DNA from 2 places in the Streptomyces sp. Z423-1 genome. Region 1 is predicted to be linked to the other one. Evidence: riboswitches for the same ligand, from Rfam matches in the RefSeq annotation. Region 1 holds a riboswitch; the other holds the start of a gene.

Region 1 (4,206 bases):
AGCCTGCGCGGAAAAGCCGTGATCGTGGGTGGGCTCGGGCCGCGCGGGGTGGTGGCGACCTGCTCGTACGAGGCCCGGGTGTTCGGGGTGCACTCGGCGATGCCCATGGCCCAGGCGCGCCGGCTCGCGCCGAACGCCGCGTATCTCGTGCCGCGCTTCGGGTTCTACCGAACGATCAGTGAGCAGGTGATGGGCCTGCTGCAGGAGTTGTCGCCGTTGGTGGAGCCGCTGAGCCTGGACGAGGCGTTCGTGGACCTGGAGGCCGGTGGGGCGGCCTGGGACCGGGAGTCGGCGCGGCTGGCGGGGGTCAAGCTGCGGGCCGACATCCGGGCCGTCACCGGCCTCACCGGGTCCGTCGGGCTCGCCGCCTCGAAGATGCTCGCGAAGATCGCCTCCGAGCAGGCCAAACCGGACGGGCTGGTGCTGATCGAGCCGGGCACCGAGCGGGCACTGCTCGGTCCGATGCCGGTGCGGACGCTGCCGGGGGTGGGGCCCGCGACGGGCGACCACCTGCGGCGTGCCGGGATCATCACGGTCGACGAGATCGCCGAGGCGGGCGAGGACGAGCTGGTACGGCTGCTGGGGAAGGCGCACGGGCACGCGCTGTACGCCATGGCGCTGGCCCGCGACGACCGGCCGGTGGTGGCCGAGCGGGAGACGAAGTCCGTGTCGGTCGAGGACACCTACGACGTGGACATCCACGACCGCCTCCGGGTCGGTCTCGAGGTGCAGCGGCTCGCGGACCGGTGTGTGCGACGGCTGCGCGGGGCCGGGCTGTCGGGGCGGACGATCGTACTGAAGGTGCGGCGGTACGACTTCTCGACGCTGACCCGGTCCGAGACGTTGCGTGGGCCGACGGACGATCCGGCGGTGGTGCGGGAGGCCGCGGCGCGGCTGCTGGAGTCCGTGGACACGACAGGGGGTGTGCGGCTGCTGGGAGTGGGGGTCAGCGGGCTGGCCGACTACACGCAGGAGGACCTTTTCGCGCAGGCGGCGGGGGAGCGGGCCGAGGGGGCGGCGGAGGACGTGGCGGACGAGCCCGCGCGGGAGGAGGCCGAGCCCGCCGAGCGGCGGTGGGCTGCCGGGCATGACGTGCGCCACGCCGAGTACGGGCACGGCTGGGTGCAGGGCAGTGGGCTGGGGAGGGTGACCGTGCGGTTCGAGACGCCCGACTCCGAACCCGGGCGGGTGCGGACCTTCCGGATCGACGATCCCGCGCTGGAGCCGGCGGATCCGCTGCCACTGGTGGCGCGAAGACCCGAGCTGCAGGGCTGAGCCCTCAGGGTCATGTCTCGTCCGAGCCGGCCAGCCTGCCGAAGTCGCGGTCCGGGAGCGCGGGGGGAGCTGCCACGTCGAGGCCGTAGTGGTGGTAGAGCTGGAGCTCCTGCTCCGGGGAGAGGTGGCGCCCGACGCCGAAGTCGGGGGCGTCCTTGATCAGGGCGCGCTCGAAGGGGACGTGCAGGCTGCCCTCGATCAGCTCACTGGGCTCCAATGGGACGAAGGCGTCCCTGCTGAACAGGCCGGTCCGTATGGCGGCCCACTCCGGAACGCCGGTGGCGTCGTCGAGGTAGACCTCGTCGATGGTGCCGATCTTGGTGCCGTTGCGGTCGAAGGCCTTGCGGCCGATCAGGTTGCGCGGATCGATGTCGGTCTGCACGGGCCCTCCACTTGCTCGCACCTCATCCGTAAGCACTACGAAAGAGCACAATGCGGAACGCGGCCACTCGAAGGCCCGGGCGTTGACCTCGCTGGTAGTCTGGCAAACGGCTGCTGACCCCGTGCGGGAGAGTCCTCCGGACACCACCGGAGGCGCCGAAGGAGCAAATCCTCCCCGGAATCTCTCAGGCCCACGTACCGCACGGACGAGGTCACTCTGGAAAGCAGGGCGGGTGTCACGGCTTCCGCTCTCACCGACGGTGCAAGCCGGGCGTCCTCGGGCGGCCGGTGAAGCTCTCAGGTTGAGATGACAGAGGGGGAGGCCGTCGGGGCACCCGTGCCGTGGTGCCCCTCGAAGGTCGCGTCAGACCAGGAGGCCTCCGCAATGACCGCCCAGCGCATTCCGCTCTCCGAGCTCGAACAGGGCACGCCCTTCGAGCAGCGCCACATCGGGCCCGACCAGGAGGCGCGGGCGAAGATGCTCGCGCAGGTCGGCTACGGCTCGCTCGACGAGCTCACCGCCGCCGCGGTACCGGATGTGATCAAGAACGCCGACGCCCTGGACCTGCCGGGTGCGCGCACCGAGGCCGAGGTGGTGCGCGAGCTGCGCTCCCTCGCCGACCACAACCAGGTCCTCGGCTCCATGATCGGGCTCGGGTACTACGGGACGTTCACCCCGCCCGTCATCCTGCGCAACGTCATGGAGAACCCGGCCTGGTACACCGCGTACACCCCGTACCAGCCGGAGATCTCGCAGGGCCGGCTGGAGGCGCTGCTGAACTTCCAGACCGTGGTCGCCGACCTCACCGGGCTGCCGACCTCCGGTGCCTCGCTGCTCGACGAGGGCACGGCCGCCGCCGAGGCTATGGCGCTGTCCCGGCGCATGGGCAAGAACAAGAAGGGCCTCTTCCTGGTCGACGCGGACGCGCTGCCGCAGACCATCGCCGTGATCCAGACCCGCGCCGAGCCGACCGGGGTCGAGGTCGTCGTCGCCGACCTCAGCGACGGCATCCCCGCCGAGGTCGCCGAGCGTGAGATCAACGGCGTGCTGATCCAGTACCCGGGCGCATCCGGGGCCGTACGCGACATCAAGCCGGTCATCGACCGGGCGCACGAACTGGGCGCGCTCGTCACCGTCGCCGCCGATCTGCTGGCGCTGGCGCTGCTGAAGTCGCCGGGTGAGCTGGGCGCGGACATCGCGGTCGGTACGACGCAGCGCTTCGGTGTGCCGATGGGCTTCGGCGGGCCGCACGCCGGTTACATGGCGGTGCAGGAGAAGTTCGCGCGCAGCCTGCCCGGGCGGCTCGTGGGCGTGTCGGTCGACGCCGACGGCAACAAGGCCTACCGGCTCGCGCTGCAGACACGTGAGCAGCACATCCGGCGGGAGAAGGCGACCAGCAACATCTGCACCGCGCAGGTGCTGCTCGCCGTGATGGCCGGGATGTACGCCGTGTACCACGGGCCCGAGGGGCTCAAGGGCATCGCGCGGCGCACGCACCGGTACGCCGCGATCCTCGCCGCGGGGCTGCGGGACGGCGGCGTCGAGATCGTCCACGGGGCCTACTTCGACACCGTCACCGCGCGGGTGCCGGGGCGGGCGGCCGACGTCGTCGCCGCTGCCCGGGAGAACGGTGTCAACCTGCGGCTCATCGACGCCGACCACGTCTCCATGGCCTGCGACGAGACCACCACGCGGGCGCAACTGGCCGCCGTATGGACGGCGTTCGGCGTCGAGGCGGACATCGAGGCGCTGGACGGCGTCACGGCGGACGCGCTGCCGGGCGGGCTGCTGCGTACCGACGACTACCTGGCCCACCCGGTCTTCCAGCAGTACCGCTCCGAGACCGCGATGCTGCGCTACCTGCGCCGGCTGGCCGACCGCGACTACGCGCTCGACCGGGGCATGATCCCGCTGGGCTCCTGCACGATGAAGCTCAACGCCACCACGGAGATGGAGCCGGTCACCTGGCCGGAGTTCGGGCAGCTGCATCCCTTCGCGCCCGCCGAGCAGGCCCAGGGGTATCTGACGCTCATTCGTGAGCTGGAGGAACGTCTCGCCGAGGTCACCGGCTACGACAAGGTGTCGTTGCAGCCCAACGCCGGGTCGCAGGGTGAGCTGGCCGGGCTGCTCGCCGTGCGCGGGTACCACCGGGCGAACGGCGACGAACAGCGAACGGTGTGTCTGATCCCGTCGTCCGCGCACGGTACGAACGCCGCGAGTGCCGTCATGGCGGGCATGAAGGTGGTCGTCGTGAAGACCGCCGAGGACGGCGAGATCGACGTCGAGGACCTGCGGGCGAAGATCGAGCAGTACCGCGACGAGCTGGCGGTGCTGATGATCACGTACCCGTCCACGCACGGTGTGTTCGAGGAGCACGTCGCCGACATCTGCGCGCAGGTGCACGACGCCGGCGGTCAGGTGTACGTCGACGGGGCCAACCTCAACGCCCTGGTCGGGCTTGCGAAGCCGGGGCACTTCGGGGGCGATGTGTCCCACCTCAACCTGCACAAGACGTTCTGCATCCCGCACGGCGGCGGTGGGCCGGGCGT
Region 2 (4,206 bases), 5.4 Mb from region 1:
TGGTGTACGACATGTGGGGGCCGACGACCTGGCGGAACTGTTCCTCGGAGCTGAAGACCGGGACGTAGGCCTGGCCGTCGATCTCCATGCTGGGCAGGTCGAGGGGGCCGCTGTGGGGACCGCCGCCGTTGGGCAGCGGCACCCACACGAAGCTGCGGCCGAGCACCTCGACGATGCGGCCGCCGGCCGACGGGACGCCGAGGGAGGCCGACAGCACCTCCTCCAGCTCGTTGCCGGGCCATCCGCCGTGCGGATGGGGGTGCGCCTGCGCCGGAAAGTCCCCCGGGAAGTCCATCTGCCTACCGCCTGCTCCGTACCAGTGCTGCCGGCTGAAAAGGCTAACCCGCCACACGCCGGGTCGGCCCGCCGCGTCAGCCCGTACAGCCGATCCGACGCAGCGCGTCCGGCGCGGTGCGGTCGAGCCGGGTCCGCCCGTGAAGCCGGTCCCGCGCAGCGCGCCCGCCGCGGTGCGGTCGAGCCGGGATCAGCCCGCAAAGCCGGCCCCCGCGCAAGGCACCGGCCGCGGCGCTCAGCCCGTGAACCGCAATGCCTCCGCCGCCGCGCCCAGCCCCCTGCATTCGATCCCGCGCAGCGCGCCCGCCGCACTGCGGTCGTGCAGGGGTCAGCCCCTGCAGCCGATCCCGCGCAGCGCGCCCGCCGCAGTGCGGGCGAGCAGGGGTCAGCCCGTGAAGCCGATTCTGCGTAGTGCGTCCGCCGCCGGGCGGTCGAGGAGGATCGCGGCGCCGCAGCCGCGGGGCAGGTCGCCGCGTTCGGCGCGGTGCAGCAGGCGGGCGGCGGCGCGGCGGTGGCGCAGGAACGCGTAGCGCGAGACGCCGCGGCCGCGGGCGCGCTGGCCGGCCAGGGCCTGCTCGGGGGTGACGTCGAGCAGCAGCAGGTGGAGGGTGCCGCCGCGGCGGCGGGCCTCGCGGGCCAGCCAGGCGCGCACCCAGGCCTGCGTACCGCAGTCGTGGACGACGACGCCCTCGCCGGTGCGCAGGGCGCGGCGCAGTCCGGCGTAGTGCGCGAGGCGGACGAGGGGGCGGTAGATCGCGTACGGCAGCCAGCTCGGCGTACCGCGGTCCCAGCGGTCGCGGGTGTCCTGGGAGTCGATGCGCCCGTCCCGGACCGCCCGCCGCATGAGGGTGGACTTGCCGCTGCCGGGCAGGCCCGTGATCACGACGAGGTCGTGGGGGCCGAAGAGCAGGGCGTGCGGGCTGCGGCCCGCGCGGTCGCGCAGGTCGCGGACCACGGGGGACGGCAGCGGGGCGCACGCCTCCCGGGCCCGGGCGGCGGGCTGCTTGGGCAGTGCGAGGCCCGTGGTGGTCGCGTAGGCCGTGGTCCTGTTCACCGTGATCGTCCTCCCCTGGGGCGGGTCACGAGTTACCGTCCCCGTCGAGCGTAAAGAGAAGGTAATACGCGGTGCCTCGCATTTCCGTCCGCTTCACGCAACAAGGCTGCTACAGCCAAGGTCCCCCTGCCGCACCGGAACGATGCGTGCAATGATGTGCGCGCCAACTGCATACCGGCCGCTTGAATCCGCGCGGGAGAGTTCCCGGACACGACGTGCCCGGGGCGCCGAAGGAGCAAGTCCCTCCCTTGAATCTCTCAGGCCCCGTTACCGCGCGGGCGAGGCACATCTGAAAAGCGGGCCGCTGCCGCAGTGGCTCCACCCAAGGTGCAAGCCATGTCCACCCGTCCCACGCGGACGGTCATGGCGAACCTCTCAGGTTCCGATGACAGATGGGGAGGAACGACCTCGCCGTCATGCCTTGGGAGACCGACCGATGAGCAGTACCCCACTCCGTCGTACCGCGCTCGATGCCCTGCATCGTTCGCTGGGCGCGACCATGACCGACTTCGCCGGCTGGGACATGCCCCTGCGCTACGGCTCCGAGCGCGACGAACACCTCGCGGTGCGCACGAAGGCCGGGCTGTTCGACCTGTCGCACATGGGCGAGATCACCGTCACCGGCCCGCAGGCGGCGCAGCTGCTGAACTACGCGCTCGTCGGCAACATCGCCTCCGTCGGCGTCGGCCGCGCCCGCTACACCATGATCTGCCGGGCGGACGGCGGCATCCTCGACGACCTGATCGTCTACCGGCTCGCCGAGTCCGAGTACATGGTCGTGGCGAACGCGAGCAACGCCCAGATCGTCCTGGACGCGCTTACCGAGCGCGCGGCGGGGTTCGACGCCGCCGTCCGCGACGACCGGGACGCCTACGCCCTGATCGCCGTCCAGGGCCCCGAGTCCCCCGGCATCCTCAAGCAGCTCACCGACGCCGACCTCGACGGCCTGAAGTACTACGCCGGCCTGCCCGGCACCGTCGCGGGCGTCCCGGCGCTGATCGCGCGCACCGGGTACACCGGCGAGGACGGCTTCGAGCTGTTCGTGAAGCCGGAGCACGCCGTCGCGCTGTGGGAGGCGCTGACCGAGGCGGGCGCGGGCGTCGGCCTGGTCCCGTGTGGGCTGTCCTGCCGGGACACGCTGCGCCTGGAGGCGGGCATGCCGCTGTACGGGCACGAGCTGTCCACCGCCCTCACGCCCTTCGACGCCGGGCTCGGCCGGGTGGTGAAGTTCGACAAGGAGGGCGACTTCGTGGGGCGCGCGGCGCTCACCGAGGCCGCCGAGCGGGCCGCTTCCCAGCCCCCGCGCGTCCTGGTCGGCCTGGTCGCCGAGGGCCGCCGGGTACCGCGCGCCGGGTATGCCGTGGTCGCCGGCGGCGAGGTGATCGGCGAGGTCACCTCCGGCGCCCCCTCCCCCACGCTGGGCAAGCCGATCGCGATGGCGTACGTCGACGCCGCGCACGCGGCGCCGGGCACCCCGGGCGTCGGTGTGGACATCCGGGGCACCCACGAGCCGTACGAGGTCGTGGCGCTGCCGTTCTACAAGCGGCAGAAGTAGACACTGGGCTCGGGTCCAAGCGCACCCTTTGCCTGCTCACACGCAGTTCCAGCAGTCCCCCATTCATCAGCACTCCCGCGCGTACAGGAGAATTCAGGCCATGAGCAACCCCCAGCAGCTGCGCTACAGCAAGGAGCACGAGTGGCTGTCGACCGCCGAGGAAGGCGTCGCGACGGTCGGCATCACCGAGTTCGCGGCGAACGCGCTCGGCGATGTCGTCTACGCCCAGCTCCCCGAGGTGGGCTCCCAGGTGGCCGCGGGCGAGACCTGCGGCGAGCTGGAGTCGACCAAGTCGGTCAGCGACCTGTATTCCCCGGTCTCCGGTGAGGTCACCGAGATCAACGAGGACGTCGTGAACGACCCGTCCCTGGTGAACTCCGCCCCCTTCGAGGGTGGCTGGCTGTTCAAGGTGCGCATCGCCGAGGAGCCGGCCGACCTGCTCTCCGCCGACGAGTACGCCGCCCACACCGCCGGCTGAGGAGTCGTAGCCACATGTCCGCCTTGAACACCCCGCTGCACGAGCTCGACCCGGCCGTCGCGGCCGCCGTCGACGCCGAGCTGCACCGCCAGCAGTCCACCCTGGAAATGATCGCCTCGGAGAACTTCGCCCCGGTCGCGGTCATGGAGGCGCAGGGCTCGGTCCTGACCAACAAGTACGCCGAGGGCTACCCCGGCCGCCGCTACTACGGCGGCTGTGAGCACGTCGACGTGGTCGAGCAGATCGCCATCGACCGGATCAAGGAGCTGTTCGGCGCCGAGCACGCCAACGTGCAGCCGCACTCGGGCGCGCAGGCCAACGCGGCCGCGATGTTCGCGCTGCTCAAGCCGGGCGACACGATCATGGGTCTGAACCTCGCCCACGGCGGGCACCTGACCCACGGCATGAAGATCAACTTCTCCGGCAAGCTCTACAACGTGGTCGCCTACCACGTCGGCGAGGACGGCCTGGTCGACATGGCCGAGGTGGAGCGCCTCGCCAAGGAGAACAAGCCGAAGCTGATCGTGGCCGGCTGGTCGGCGTACCCCCGGCAGCTCGACTTCGCCGCCTTCCGGCGGATCGCGGACGAGGTCAGCGCGTACCTGATGGTCGACATGGCCCACTTCGCCGGTCTGGTCGCCGCCGGGCTGCACCCGAACCCGGTGCCGCACGCCCATGTCGTGACCACCACCACCCACAAGACGCTGGGCGGGCCGCGCGGCGGTGTGATCCTGTCCACGGCCGAGCTGGCGAAGAAGATCAACTCCGCGGTCTTCCCCGGTCAGCAGGGTGGCCCGCTGGAGCATGTGATCGCCGCGAAGGCGG

Evidence for each region. Region 1 has a riboswitch for glycine ahead of gcvP (aminomethyl-transferring glycine dehydrogenase). Riboswitches for the same ligand answer to the same signal wherever they lie in the genome.
Region 2: it holds a riboswitch for glycine, as region 1 does, so the genes downstream of both, gcvT (glycine cleavage system aminomethyltransferase GcvT) here and gcvP (aminomethyl-transferring glycine dehydrogenase) in region 1, are expected to answer to the same signal.

Annotation. Positions count from the first base shown of each region.
Region 1 is NZ_CP053109.1:8,034,020-8,038,225, forward strand. Features, by position in the region: gene HJD23_RS36440 (DNA polymerase IV) at 1-1,275, shown strand, start outside; gene HJD23_RS36445 (PRC-barrel domain-containing protein) at 1,286-1,657, opposite strand; glycine riboswitch at 1,772-1,867, shown strand; gene gcvP (aminomethyl-transferring glycine dehydrogenase) at 2,042-4,206, shown strand, end outside.
Region 2 is NZ_CP053109.1:2,606,523-2,610,728, forward strand. Features, by position in the region: gene HJD23_RS11665 (enhanced serine sensitivity protein SseB) at 1-295, opposite strand, end outside; gene HJD23_RS11670 (AAA family ATPase) at 680-1,348, opposite strand; glycine riboswitch at 1,532-1,631, shown strand; gene gcvT (glycine cleavage system aminomethyltransferase GcvT) at 1,785-2,903, shown strand; gene gcvH (glycine cleavage system protein GcvH) at 3,004-3,381, shown strand; gene glyA (serine hydroxymethyltransferase) at 3,396-4,206, shown strand, end outside.